DNA from 3 places in the Streptomyces sp. NPDC093097 genome. Region 1 is predicted to be linked to each of the others. Evidence: riboswitches for the same ligand, from Rfam matches in the RefSeq annotation. Region 1 holds a riboswitch; each other region holds the start of a gene.
The links. Region 1 has a riboswitch for cyclic di-AMP ahead of ACIQE0_RS36525 (M23 family metallopeptidase). Riboswitches for the same ligand answer to the same signal wherever they lie in the genome.
Positions count from the first base shown of each region.

Region 2: another riboswitch for cyclic di-AMP. It lies ahead of ACIQE0_RS04265 (NlpC/P60 family protein); the one in region 1 lies ahead of ACIQE0_RS36525 (M23 family metallopeptidase).
Region 3: another riboswitch for cyclic di-AMP. It lies ahead of ACIQE0_RS14195 (transglycosylase family protein); the one in region 1 lies ahead of ACIQE0_RS36525 (M23 family metallopeptidase).

Region 1 is NZ_JBIVOW010000036.1:18,321-22,351, reverse strand. It holds gene ACIQE0_RS36530 (DUF2332 domain-containing protein) at 1-1,018, opposite strand, end outside; cyclic di-AMP (ydaO/yuaA leader) riboswitch at 1,423-1,588, shown strand; gene ACIQE0_RS36525 (M23 family metallopeptidase) at 1,600-2,913, shown strand; gene ACIQE0_RS36520 (aldo/keto reductase) at 3,028-3,987, shown strand.
Region 2 is NZ_JBIVOW010000002.1:296,710-300,740, reverse strand. It holds gene ACIQE0_RS04275 (C40 family peptidase) at 1-467, opposite strand, end outside; gene ACIQE0_RS04270 (hypothetical protein) at 730-1,083, shown strand; gene ACIQE0_RS04265 (NlpC/P60 family protein) at 1,250-2,407, opposite strand; cyclic di-AMP (ydaO/yuaA leader) riboswitch at 2,415-2,587, opposite strand; gene pcrA (DNA helicase PcrA) at 2,833-4,031, shown strand, end outside.
Region 3 is NZ_JBIVOW010000006.1:423,519-427,549, reverse strand. It holds gene eno (phosphopyruvate hydratase) at 1-546, opposite strand, end outside; gene ACIQE0_RS14195 (transglycosylase family protein) at 757-1,455, opposite strand; cyclic di-AMP (ydaO/yuaA leader) riboswitch at 1,463-1,635, opposite strand; gene ACIQE0_RS14190 (transglycosylase family protein) at 1,884-2,873, opposite strand; gene ACIQE0_RS14185 (cytochrome P450) at 3,128-4,031, opposite strand, start outside.

The DNA of each region.
Region 1 (4,031 bases):
GGTGTTCCGGCGCGGTGATCCACGGCAGCACGCTGTGGTGCTCCTGGGAGATCCAGTGGCCCCCGCCGTTCCGTTCGGCGAGCAGCGACCGCACGAGGCGGGCGAACTCCTCGCGCCGGGCGGGCGGAAGGTAGTTCAGCACCGAGCTGTGGAAGACCACGAGCGTCGCCTCGGGCGGCGCCTGGGCGGCCAGCGCCGGCAGCTCGTCGACCAGGTCGCCGCGGACGAGGACGGGGCGGGGTGCGGTCCGCACCGCCTCGACGGCCGCCGTGAGCCGCGCCGCACGGGCCTCGTCGCCCGGCCAGACCAGGGCCCGCAGCCAGCGGAGGTCGTCCGCGTTCCCGACCGGGTCCAGCGGGTCCAGGTCGATGCCGCCGCGCCAGACGATCTCGGGCAGGTCGCCGGGCAGCGCCGCCGCACCGCCGTCGTCGCCGGGCACCGACCCGCTGGTGCGGCAGGTGAACGTGAGGGGGGACTCCGGTGCGCCCCCTTCGACGGCGGCGCTCCCGTGAGGGCCGCCCGTCCCGCGGCCCGCCTCCTGGACGTACCGGTAGCGGTACCGGTCCGGGTGCAGGCACAGCCCCGCCGACGTCCCGACCTCCAGGAGGGCCAGCGGCTGCGGCAGACGGGCCAGCAGCGGCAGCAGCGCGGCGCAGCGGGCCGGTTCGTTGGTCTGGGTGGAGCGCCGCACGATCACCGAGCGGACCTCATCCCAGTGCCGGACCGTCCACTCGCGCCAGCGCCCGTAGGCCACCGCGCCGCGCGGCCCCAACTCCGCGTGCGGGCCGTCGAGATAGCGCACCGCGGCGAGCAGCAGGTTCGGCTGCTGCTTGTTGCCGGCCGGCAGCGACCCCGAGAGCAGCTCGCAGAACTCGTCGTCCTGGCCGATCCGGGCGGTCAGCTCCTCGTGCGCGTCGGACCGCCCCCGCGCCTGTTGCCGGGAGAACTCCCGGTACCGATCCGCCACTTCCTGTGGGGTGTTGACGACGTTCCCGGTGTTCGTGACGTTGACGACCATGAGGCGACGTTACCGTCCTCACCCTCAGTGATCACGAGGCGTCCCTCCGCATAACAACTGACACACAATCATCGCGAGATCGTTTGGCGCGATGACGCCAACTCGCCCTGTTTGCGGCCGTACTGGGGGCAAAAGTCCACGCCAGGGCTCTTTGGGAGGGCGTGCGGAACCCCCGGGGATTCGTGGGAACGCTTGGATTTCCGCCGTCGTCTCTATTACTGTCCGATAACGGAGCGCGGTCGTCCCAGCCGTCGCAAGTGGCGGCGCCGCGCGCCGACGCCGAATCCCGTACGCACTTTTCCGCACCGCCAGAACGACCCTTGAGCCACCCCTGCACACGCCGGCCTCCCGCCCTGCCCGACCCGTGTCCACGACCCGCGTCGAGCCGCCCGGATCGACCGGTTTCGGGGAGCCTGCCGGATCCGCCTGGGATTGCCGGGAATTGAGTGGAGGGAACCGGGGAACCACCCTCTTGGGGTGAATCGGGCGCCTCCCGCCAGGCGGTGCCCGTAGGAGACCTTCCTGCTCCGAACCCGTCAGCTAACCCGGTAGGCGAGAAGGAAGGAAAGGAGTGCGCCCCCGTGGCGTCCAATAGGCCCGCCCCTCACGCTCCATCCGGCTACGGAGTCGGCGGCCCCGCCGACTTCGGCGGCCCGATCGGCTTCGCCGGCCCCGCCGGCCACGCCGCCCCCATTGGTCCCGGCGGCCCCGCCGAGCCCGGTGATCCCGTCGCGGAACCGGCCAGCGGGGCGCCGTTCGGCGCGGCGCAGCGCGGTGGAGTACCGCTCGACGGGGGGCAGCATCGTGCCGACCCGTCCCATGTCCCCTTCCCCTATGGAGAGTTGCCCGACGGGCGGCCGTCGGGTGACGGCTCGCTGCCCCCTGAGGGGACGCCCCAGGGGGCGTTGCCCGGAGGCGAGCCGGTCCACCGTCCCGAAGGGGACGGCGCCGGGGCGGAGTGGGTCTCGGGTGACGCGGTGGGCGTCGACGAGGAGACCTTCCGTTCCCTGCGCGGCAAGCACCGGGTGGCCAGGCAGCGCGGCAGCGGCCTGGCGCGCGGCGGTACGGCGCTGGGCGTCGGCGTGATCGCGGCGGTCGGCGCGAGCGGAGTGGCCGCCGCCGAGGGCCGGCCGCCGGTGCCGATCTCGATGCCGGACCCCGGCGGTGCGGCCGACGACGCCGCAGCGCACACCCCGGCGGCCGCCCCCCCGGCCACCACCGCGGACGCCTCCGCCCCCGCCGCCGCCCACCCCCGGCCCGGCGACACCACCCAGGGCACGGGCCCGGCCGAGGCGCTGCGCCACCGCATCCTCCAGCAGGGCGGCGGCCCGCAGGAGTCCGGAGCGCCCGAGGAGGAGGTAGCCGGCGGGCAGGCCGTCCAGGACGCGCCGGTGGGCCATGGCGCCGAGGAGCCGACCGCGACGGCGGAGAAGGCGACCGGCGAGGCGCCCGCGACGGCGGCCGCGGCCCCTGCGGCCGGCCAATCCGCCCACCGCGCAACGGACTTCGTCGCCCCGGTCGCCTCCGCCGCCCTCGCCACCGGCTTCGGGCAGATCAGCAACCGCTGGGCCGCGGACCACACCGGACAGGACTTCACGGCCCCAACGGGCACGCTGGTCAGGGCGGTTCACGACGGGACGCTCACCCAGGCCGGCTGGACGGGCGCGTACGGCTACCGCAGCGTCCTCACCCTCGACGACGGCACGGAGCTCTGGTTCTGCCATCTGTCCTCCCTGGTCAGGGCGTCGGGCCGGGTCCATGCGGGCGAGGTCATCGGCCGCGTCGGCGCCACCGGGCACGCCGCCACGCCGCACCTCCACCTGGAGGTCCGCCCCCACGGGGGCGCCCCGACCGACCCGGTGTCCTGGCTGCGCGACCGCGGGGTCGGCATCTGAGGACCAGGCCGGCCGCCCACCCCCCCGTGGGCGGCCGACCGCACCGCGGCGCGGAACGGGGAACAACTCCCCCCGAACGGGAAACAACTCCCCTTGCCCCGGCGTTGATAGGACATGAACGCACCACACGCCCAGAGCTCCACCGGCCACCCGCTCGGTTCGCTGACCGTCTCCCGGCTCTGCCTCGGGGGCAACGTCTTCGGCTGGACGGCCGACGAGGCCCAGTCCTTCGCCGTCCTCGACGCCTACGTGGCCGGCGGGGGGAACTTCATCGACACCGCCGACGTGTACTCGGCCTGGGTGCCCGGCAACAAGGGCGGTGAGTCCGAGACCGTCCTCGGCAACTGGCTCGCGTCCCGCGGCAACCGCGACGACGTCGTGATCGCCACCAAGGTCGGCGCCCACCCCGACCACAAGGGCCTGTCCGCCGCCACGATCAAGGCCGCCGTCGACCAGTCCCTGGCCCGGCTCCGCACGGACCGCATCGATCTCTACTACACCCACTACGACGACGAGTCGGTCGAGGTGGGCGAGTTCCTCACCGCCCTGGACGACCTCGTCAAGGCCGGCAAGGTCCGCGAGATCGGCGCGTCCAACATCTCCGCGCGGCGCCTGGAGGAGTCGCTGGACTTCTCCGCGCGCGAGGGCGTGGCCCGTTACGTGGCCCTCCAGCCCCACTACAACCTGGTCTCCCGGGACACCTACGAGGGCGAACTCGCCGAGGTGGCCGCCCGCAACGGCGTCGCCGCCGTCCCGTACTACGCCCTCGCCTCCGGCTTCCTGACCGGCAAGTACCGCCCGGGCGGCAGTGTGGACAGCGCCCGTTCGGAGAAGGCCGCCGGATACCTGGCGACCGACCGCGGCCGCCGCGTCCTCGCCGCCCTCGACACCGTCGCCGCGGCCCACGGCGCCGAGCCGTCCACCGTCGCCCTCGCCTGGCTCGCCGCGCAGCCCACCGTCGCGGCCCCCATCGCCAGCGCCCGCACCGTCGCCCAGCTCCCGGCCCTCCTGGCCGTCGACGGGCTGACCCTCACCGATGCCGAGGTCGCCCTCCTCACGGAGGCGTCGGCCTGACAGAAGCACCGGCCTGACGGAGGCACCGGCCCGACGCGGCCGAG
Region 2 (4,031 bases), on a different contig from region 1:
AGTTGGGGCCAGTCGATGCGGGTGCCGCAGCTGATCTGGGCGTAGGTCGTCCGGGGCAGGGCGACGCCGCCGGCTTTCCAGGCGGCCAGCATCAGCCCCGAGCAGTCGTACGCGGTCGGGCCGGTCGCGCCCCAGGCGTAGGGCCTGCCGAGCGCGCCGCGGGCGTAGGCCACGGCCCGGGCGGCGCGGTCGCCCAGCGGGCGCGGGGCCACGACGGGCTCCGCGGGGCGTTCCCCGGCGGTCGCGGGGCGGCTGTCGAGCCGGCGGACGCTGCCGAGCCGGCGGGCCCAGCCGGCCACCGCGGTCGCCTGGTGGCCGCCCGAGCGCTCCAGCACCATGGCGCCGTCCAGGCAGCGCTGCGGGTCCGCGGCGAGCAGCAGCCCGGCGCGGGGGCCGCGGCCGGTGCGGGCGCGGGCCGACGGCGGGGCGAGCGGGGGCCGCTCTGCGGTGGTGTGGTGCGACGCCATGGCGGCCGTCACTTCCTTCCTGCGGGGCGAAGGCGACCGGGGCGGGGGTGCCGGCCCGGTCGGGTGTGCAGGAGGAAGTTAGGCCCGCGGTCACGGTGCCGAACCCCCTTGCCCGGCATTGCCCGTATCCGACCGCTCGCGATGCGCGGATGACCGGCCCGGCGGCCGGAGGAGGGCCGGGAGCGGCGGGCCCTGACCGAAGCGGGCATCGCGGGCGCCCTGCCGGAAAGGGCGTGCTATAGGGCGGATACGATCCAGCACTATGGACGTAGTAATCAATGCCGTCGTCGCTCTGCACATCATCGGTATCGCCTCCCTCCTGGGCGGTTTCCTGACCCAGATGAAGGCGATGAGCGCGGGCACCGCCCGCTTCGTGCCGGCCATGCTGCACGGCGCGCTGACGATGCTGGTCACCGGCATCGCGCTGGTCGGTCTGAACGAGATGCAGGGGGCCTCGCTCAACAACATCAAGATCGGCATCAAGATGACCGTCCTGGTGGTGATCCTGGCGCTGGTCTACGTCAAGCGGGACGAGGAGACGCTCGCCAAGCCGCTCTTCGGCGCGGTCGGCGGCCTCACCATGCTCAACATCTTCATCGCGGTGCTCTGGACCTGAGCCCGCCCGGCGGCCCGGCCCCGCCCGGCAAGCGGCGGCCCCGGGCCCCGCACCGCCGTGACGCAACGGCACACCGCGCGGTCATCCCGCTCCGTACTCCGGAGACGGCGGATGACCGCGCGGTGGCGTGTGGGGGGTGGGTCCGCGGGCGCGGGGCACGCGCAGGCTAGGCGGGCCGGACGCTCCCGTAGATCGGCATGTAGTAGATCGACTCGATCCGGACGTTGGCGCCCGGGTGCGGGGCGTGGATCATCTTGCCGTCGCCGATGTACATCCCGACGTGGCTGATGTCGTTGTAGAAGAACACCAGGTCACCGGGCTGGAGATCGGCGGTGGCGACCCGGGTGCCGGTCTTGACCTGGTCCCAGGTCGTGCGCGGCAGGTCGACCCCGGCCGCCTTCCACGCGGCCTGCGTCAGGCCCGAGCAGTCGTAGGAGCTGGGCCCGGTGGCGCCCCAGACGTACGGCTTGCCCATCTGGGCGCGGACGAACGCGAGCGCCTTCTGGGCCTTGGTGCTGTACGAGCCGCCGTCCGAGGAACCGCCGCCGGAGGAGGTGCCGCCGCCGGACGACGTGCCGCCGCCGGGGGTGGTCTGGCCGGAGCCGTCGGTGGGCTGCTGCCGCCGCTTCTCGGCCTCCTCCCGGGCCTTGCGCTCGGCCTCGGCCTGCTTCTGGCGCTCCAGCTCGGCCAGCCGCGCCTTCTCCTGCGCGGTCAGCCGGGACAGCAGCTGCCGGGCCTGCGCCAGCTTGCCCTGGACCTCCCGCTTGTTGTCCTTCAGGGACGTCTGCGACTGCTGGAGGTCCTCCAGGCTGCGGGTGGCCTCGACGCGCTGGCGGGTGGCCGTGGCGGCCTGCTTCTGGTAGTCGCTGACCGCCTGCTTCTGCTGCCCGCTCAGGCGCTCCATCAGGTGGTTGCGGTCGGCGAACTGCTGCGGGTCCTTGGCCAGCATCAGCTGGGCGGTCGGGTTGATCCCGCCGCTCTGGTACTGCGCCGAGGCGAACGTGCCCAGCCGGCGCCGGGACTCGTTCATCTTCTCCGCGCGCCGGGCCGCCTCGTCGAGCAGGCGGTTCACGGTGCGCTGCTGGCCGGCCGCCTTCTCCTTGGCGGCGTTGTACTTCTGGGTGGAGACCTCCGCCTGCTGGTACAGGTCGTCGACCTTCTGCTTGACCTCTTCGATGCTCTGCTGCGGCGCCTTGGGGGCGGCGTTCGCGGTCTGCGACAGCAGGGTGACCGAGGCCAGCGCGGCGGTGGTGAGCCCGGTCGCGGTACGGCGACCGGCGGGCGTGGCGAGTATGGGGGTGCGCGGCTTGCGATGGGACGCCAAGGCCGGCGACTCCTTCCGTGGACCGCCTACCGGGTTAGCTGTCGGGTTCGGGCGGTCTGCTGACGGAAGGCTTGCCCTACGGCCGGTGCGTCCGCCTGGCGACGGTCACCCCGGTCGATTCACCCCAGTTGTGCTCTTGGGTCCCCGGCTCCGGATGCCTGGGGGCAGCGCCGGACTCGGCGGGGGCGGCCCGTGCGAACGCTCTCGTCCGCTGGGACGGCGGGCTGCCCGAGCGAGACCGTAGCCAACTCGTGTGGCTCCTGTGAAGGCGAGTGTTCGATATGCCCGAAACCTTTTCGTGACCTGGACCTGCGCGGCCCCTCGGCCCCGCCCGGCGGCGTACTGCATGCTCCGGCCGGGGCGGGAGCGGACAATCCGTCACTCCGGGTCCGGTTGTCAGTGCGGCGGCCTAGACTCGGTGGGCGATGAGCAGCCTCTTTGACGACAGCTTCCTGGCGGATCTCGGCCCCCCGGACGAGGAGCCCCCGCCGCCGCCCGAGGACGAGCACGGCCCGGTCCCGGAGGAGATGCCCGCCGACCTCTTCGGCGGGGAGTTCGACGCGCCCGCGCCCAGGGAGCCGTACTACCGCGACGGCGCCGCCCGCCCGGCCCTCGACCCGGCGGCCCTCCTGGAGGGGCTCAACGACCAGCAGAAGGCCGCCGTGGTGCACAGCAGCGGCCCGCTGCTGATCGTCGCCGGCGCCGGCTCCGGCAAGACCCGGGTGCTCACCCACCGCATCGCCCACCTCCTCGCCGAGCGGCACGTCCACCCCGGCCAGATCCTCGCGATCACCTTCACCAACAAGGCCGCGGGTGAGATGAAGGAGCGCGTCGAGCAGCTGGTCGGCCCGCGGGCCGGCGCCATGTGGGTCTCCACCTTCCACAGCGCCTGCGTGCGGATCCTGCGCCGCGAGTCCAAGAAGCTCGGCTTCACCTCGTCCTTCTCGATCTACGACGCGGCCGACTCCAAGCGCCTGATGGCCCTGGTCTGCCGCGATCTGGACCTGGACCCCAAGCGCTTCCCGCCCAAGTCCTTCAGCGCGAAGATCTCCAACCTCAAGAACGAGCTCATCGACGAGGAGACCTTCGCCGGGACGGCGGCCGACGGCTTCGAGAAGACCCTGGCCCAGGCGTACGCGATGTACCAGGCGCGGCTGCGCGAGGCCAACGCCCTGGACTTCGACGACATCATCATGACGACGGTCCATCTGCTCCAGGCGTTCCCGGACGTCGCCGAGCACTACCGCCGCCGCTTCCGCCACGTCCTCGTCGACGAGTACCAGGACACCAACCACGCCCAGTACACCCTCGTGCGCGAACTGGTCGGCCCCGGCAGCCAGGAGACGCCCGCCGCCGAGCTGTGCGTGGTCGGTGACGCCGACCAGTCCATCTACGCCTTCCGCGGCGCCACGATCCGCAACATCCTCCAGTTCGAGGAGGACTACCCGGACGCCACCACGATCCTGCTGGAGCAGAACTACCGCTCCTCGCAGACGATCCTCTCCGCCGCCAACGCCGTCATCGAGCGCAACGAGAACCGCCGCCCCAAGAACCTCTGGACGGACGCCGGCGCCGGCGCCCGGATCACCGGCTACGTCGCCGACACCGAGCACGACGAGGCCCA
Region 3 (4,031 bases), on a different contig from region 1:
GATCGGCGCGATCATGAACTCCTGGATGTCCACGTTGGAGTCGGCGTGCGAGCCGCCGTTGAGGATGTTCATCATCGGCACGGGCAGGACGTGCGCGTTCGGGCCGCCGAGGTAGCGGAACAGCGGCAGGTCGCTGGCCTCGGAGGCGGCGTGCGCGACGGCCAGGGAGACGCCGAGGATGGCGTTGGCGCCCAGGGAGCCCTTGTTGTCGGTGGCGTCCAGGTCGAACATCGCCTGGTCGATCAGCCGCTGCTCGGTCGCGTCGTAGCCGACCAGCTCCGGGCCGATCTGCTCGATGACGGCCAGGACGGCCTTCTCCACGCCCTTGCCGAGGTAGCGGTTGGGGTCGCCGTCCCGGAGCTCGACGGCCTCGAAGGCGCCGGTCGAGGCACCGGACGGAACGGCGGCACGGCCGGTGCTGCCGTCGTCGAGGCCGACCTCGACCTCGACCGTGGGATTACCTCGCGAGTCGAGAATTTCGCGGGCTACGACGACGTCGATGGACGGCACGTTGTCTCCTTCGGAGGTGTCTGGAGTTCTCGGCATGAGCCTAACGGCCTTGGACGGATCCGCTCGCCCGTGGCCCGCTCCACGGGTCCAAAAAACCCGGCAAGCAGCCCGAAATCCCAGTTCACGGGAGGTTTCCGCGCAGTGTTCGCTATGCGGGGAACGCCGTGGCGGGGCGGCACGCAAGAAGCCCCGCCACGGCGCGCTCGGGGGTACGCGCCGGGGCGGGGCAGCTCTTGCGGGTCAGGCTCAGATGCTGAGGTGCTGGCCCGGGAAGATCAGGTTGGGGTTGCCGCCGATGACGGACTTGTTGGCGGCGTAGAGCGCCTTCCAGTGGGTGCCGTGCGCCTTGGCGATCTTGGCGAGGGTGTCGCCCGACTTCACGGTGTAGGTGGCACCGGAGCGGTGCGAGTCCTGCGGGGCGGCCGGGCGGGACTGCTCGCGGACCGGGGCGGACTTCTTGGTGGTGCCCTGGGTCTGCTTGCGGACCTCGGCGCCCTGGGTCTGCTTGCGGAGCTCGGTGCCCTGGCTCTTCTTGACGGTGGCGCCGGAGGTGTCGACGTTGGCGGCCGGGCCACCGGCGGTCAGGTTGCCGGCGCCGGCGCAGCCCCAGGCACCCGGGCCCTGCATGGCGAGGAGCTTCTCGGCCACGGCGATCTGCTGGGCCTTGGTGGCCAGGTCGGCGCGGGCCGCGTACTGGGTACCGCCGGCGGCGGCCCAGCTGGAGTTCGAGAACTGCAGGCCACCGTAGTAGCCGTTACCGGTGTTGATCGACCAGTTGCCGCCGGACTCGCACTGGGCGACCTTGTCCCAGGTGGCGACGGAGGCGGCGGAAGCGGAGGTGGCGCCCATCAGCGGGACGGCGACGGCGGCGCCGGCGACACCGGCCAGGGTGGCGACGCGGACGGCCTTGGAGCTGCGGCGGTGCTTGCCCTTGTTGATCAGCATCGTGCGTTCGTTTCCTCACCGACGCCTACGAGGTGAGCTGTCGGGTTCGGGCCGTGTGAGCTGCCCGGCCGCGTGCACTGCTGCGCACGCGGCTTCACCCCAAGCCGGCTGACCCGCTTTCGCGGGCGGGGCCGGCACTTACCTTGGGTCCCCCGCTCCTGCCTTCGGCGCTTGCGCGTCGTCGACTCCGACCGCCGGCAGGACTCGGCGTGCGATCGAAGGGCCCGCTTTGGCGAGCGGTCCTGACCGTAAGCAAAAGCCCCTTGGTGTTCAAACCCCATCTTCTGAACCCAGTTGACCGTTTTTGATCACCGGGGAGGTTATTTCCGCAGGTAGGCACTGGTATGGAAACGGGGGACGGAGTTTCCCCCATCCCCCGCAACGAGAGCCATATCTCACTTTTACGAAACGCCCCGAACCTGCGGTAACTACCCCTGCGTCCGGCCGAGATCGAGCAACTGACCAGGCAGGATGAGGTCCGCGTCGGCGCCGACGACATCCCGGTTGCGGTCGTAGAGCGCGGGCCAGCCGCCGGGCAGGTCGTGGTGCTCGGCGATGGCTGACAGGTTGTCACCGGGGCGCACGCGGTAGTCGCCGGTGCCCGCCGGGGGCGTGCGGTGCGCGTCCCCGCCGCGGGAGGGGTGCCGGCCGCCGTCGCCGTCCCGGCCGCCGTCGGCACCCGTGCCGTCCTCCGGCGCACCGCGGTGCCTGCCGGCGGCGGGCGGCGTGGACGCCGGGCCCGACGGGTGGGCGGACGGGGTCCCGGAGGGCGCCCCGTGGGACGGCGTGGCCGGCCGGCCGGACGACGAGGGGGACGGGTCGGCGGACGAGGGCCCGGAGGGGGACGCGGAGTCCGCGGGGGCCGGGGTCGCCGAGGGCGCGTCCGGGGCGTCGACGCCGGTGTCGGCGTCCGCGTCGGAGCCGGAGCCGCTGCCGGGCAGGGTGGGCGTGTCCATGCCCGGGCCCGCCTGGCCCGGCTCTCCCGCCGTGCCGGAGGGGTCGCCGGCGGCCGGGGCGTCGTCCGCCGGGTCGTCGTGCGCGGGGTGGCTCGGCGACGGGCGCGGGTCGGGCCGGCTGGTGCTGCCCGGGTCCACGCCGGGCTTGCTGCCGCCCTTGGCCAGTCCGGCCTCCAGCGCGCAGCTGGGGAACGCGTCGGGGCCGCGGTCGTCGAGGATCGCCTGGGCCACGGCTATCTGCTGGGCGCGGCTGGCGAGGTCGGGGCGGGAGGCGTAGGCGGAGCCGCCGTAGTCGTCCCACATCTCCTGGGTGAGCTGGAGGCCGCCGTAGAAGCCGTTGCCGCTGGCGGAGCTCCACATGCCCCCGCTCTCGCACTGGGCGACGCGGTCCCACGTCGTGGTGTCGGCGGCCTGGGCGCCGCCCGCACTGAGCAACGGCAGGGCCAGGCCCGCGCCGGTCACTCCGACCGTGACAAAGATGGCCGGTGCTTGTCGGGGGCGACGGTGCCGGCCGTTCCCGGAACGCATGCGGTTGCCTTTCGCGCGGCGATTGGAGGTGCCGATCGGGGTCGGAGGGTTCGCCGTACGGCAGCCCCCGGCCGACCCGATCGCCGCTGGAAAGGTAACCGGGGTCACGCGCTGTCACAAGCCGGTGTAGCGCTTATCACGCATTGGTCACGCAGCTGACGTTCCGTCAACTATGGGCCCGTCCCTGGTCAGGACGGTTCGGGCGTGAACTCCACGGGAAGTGTGCGCAATCCGCGCATGATGAGCCCGCCGCGCCAGCGCAATTCGTCCGGTTCCGCCGCAAGTTGGAGATCCGGCAGCCGCGTCAGCAACGTCGCGAGCGCGGTCTGGCCTTCGAGGCGGGCCAGCGGTGCGCCGAGGCAGTAGTGGATGCCGTGCCCGTATCCCAGATGCGGATTGTCACGCCGCGTGAGATCGAGCACGTCCGGCTCGGTGAACCGGGCCGGGTCGCGGTCGGCGGCGGCCAGCACCACCAGCACCGGGTCCCCCTCGGCTATCCGCGCGCCGCCCAGCGTCAGTTCCTCGGTCGCGTACCGCCAGGTCGCCAGCTCCACCGGCCCGTCGTAGCGCAGCAGTTCCTCGATGCCGTTGGTGAGCAGGTCGGTGTCGCCGGCCGCGAGCGACTTCTGGAGCAGCTCCCGCTGGGCGGGGTTGCGGAGCAGCGCGTAGATGCCGTTGCCGATCAGGTTGACCGTCGTCTCGAAGCCGGCGAACAGCAGCACGAAGCACATGGCGGCGGCCTCGTTCTCCGTGAGGTGCTCACCGTGGTCGGAGGCCCGGATCAGCCCCGAGATCAGGTCGTCGCCGAGGTCGGCCCGCTTGCGGTGGATCAGCTCGGCCAGATACGCCCGCATCTTCTTCACGGAACGGGCGACGCCGCCGCGCGGCCCCCCGCCGTGCCGGATCATCATGCCCGCCCAGTCGCGGAAGTCGTCCTGGTCCTCGGCCGGGACGCCGAGCAGATCGCAGATCGCGTAGATCGGCAGCGGGAAGGCGAACTCATGGATGAGGTCGGCGCTCCCCCGCTGGGCGCCGTGCTGTCTTTCGACCATGGCGTCGATCAGCCGGTCGGTCAACTCCTGTATGCGCGGC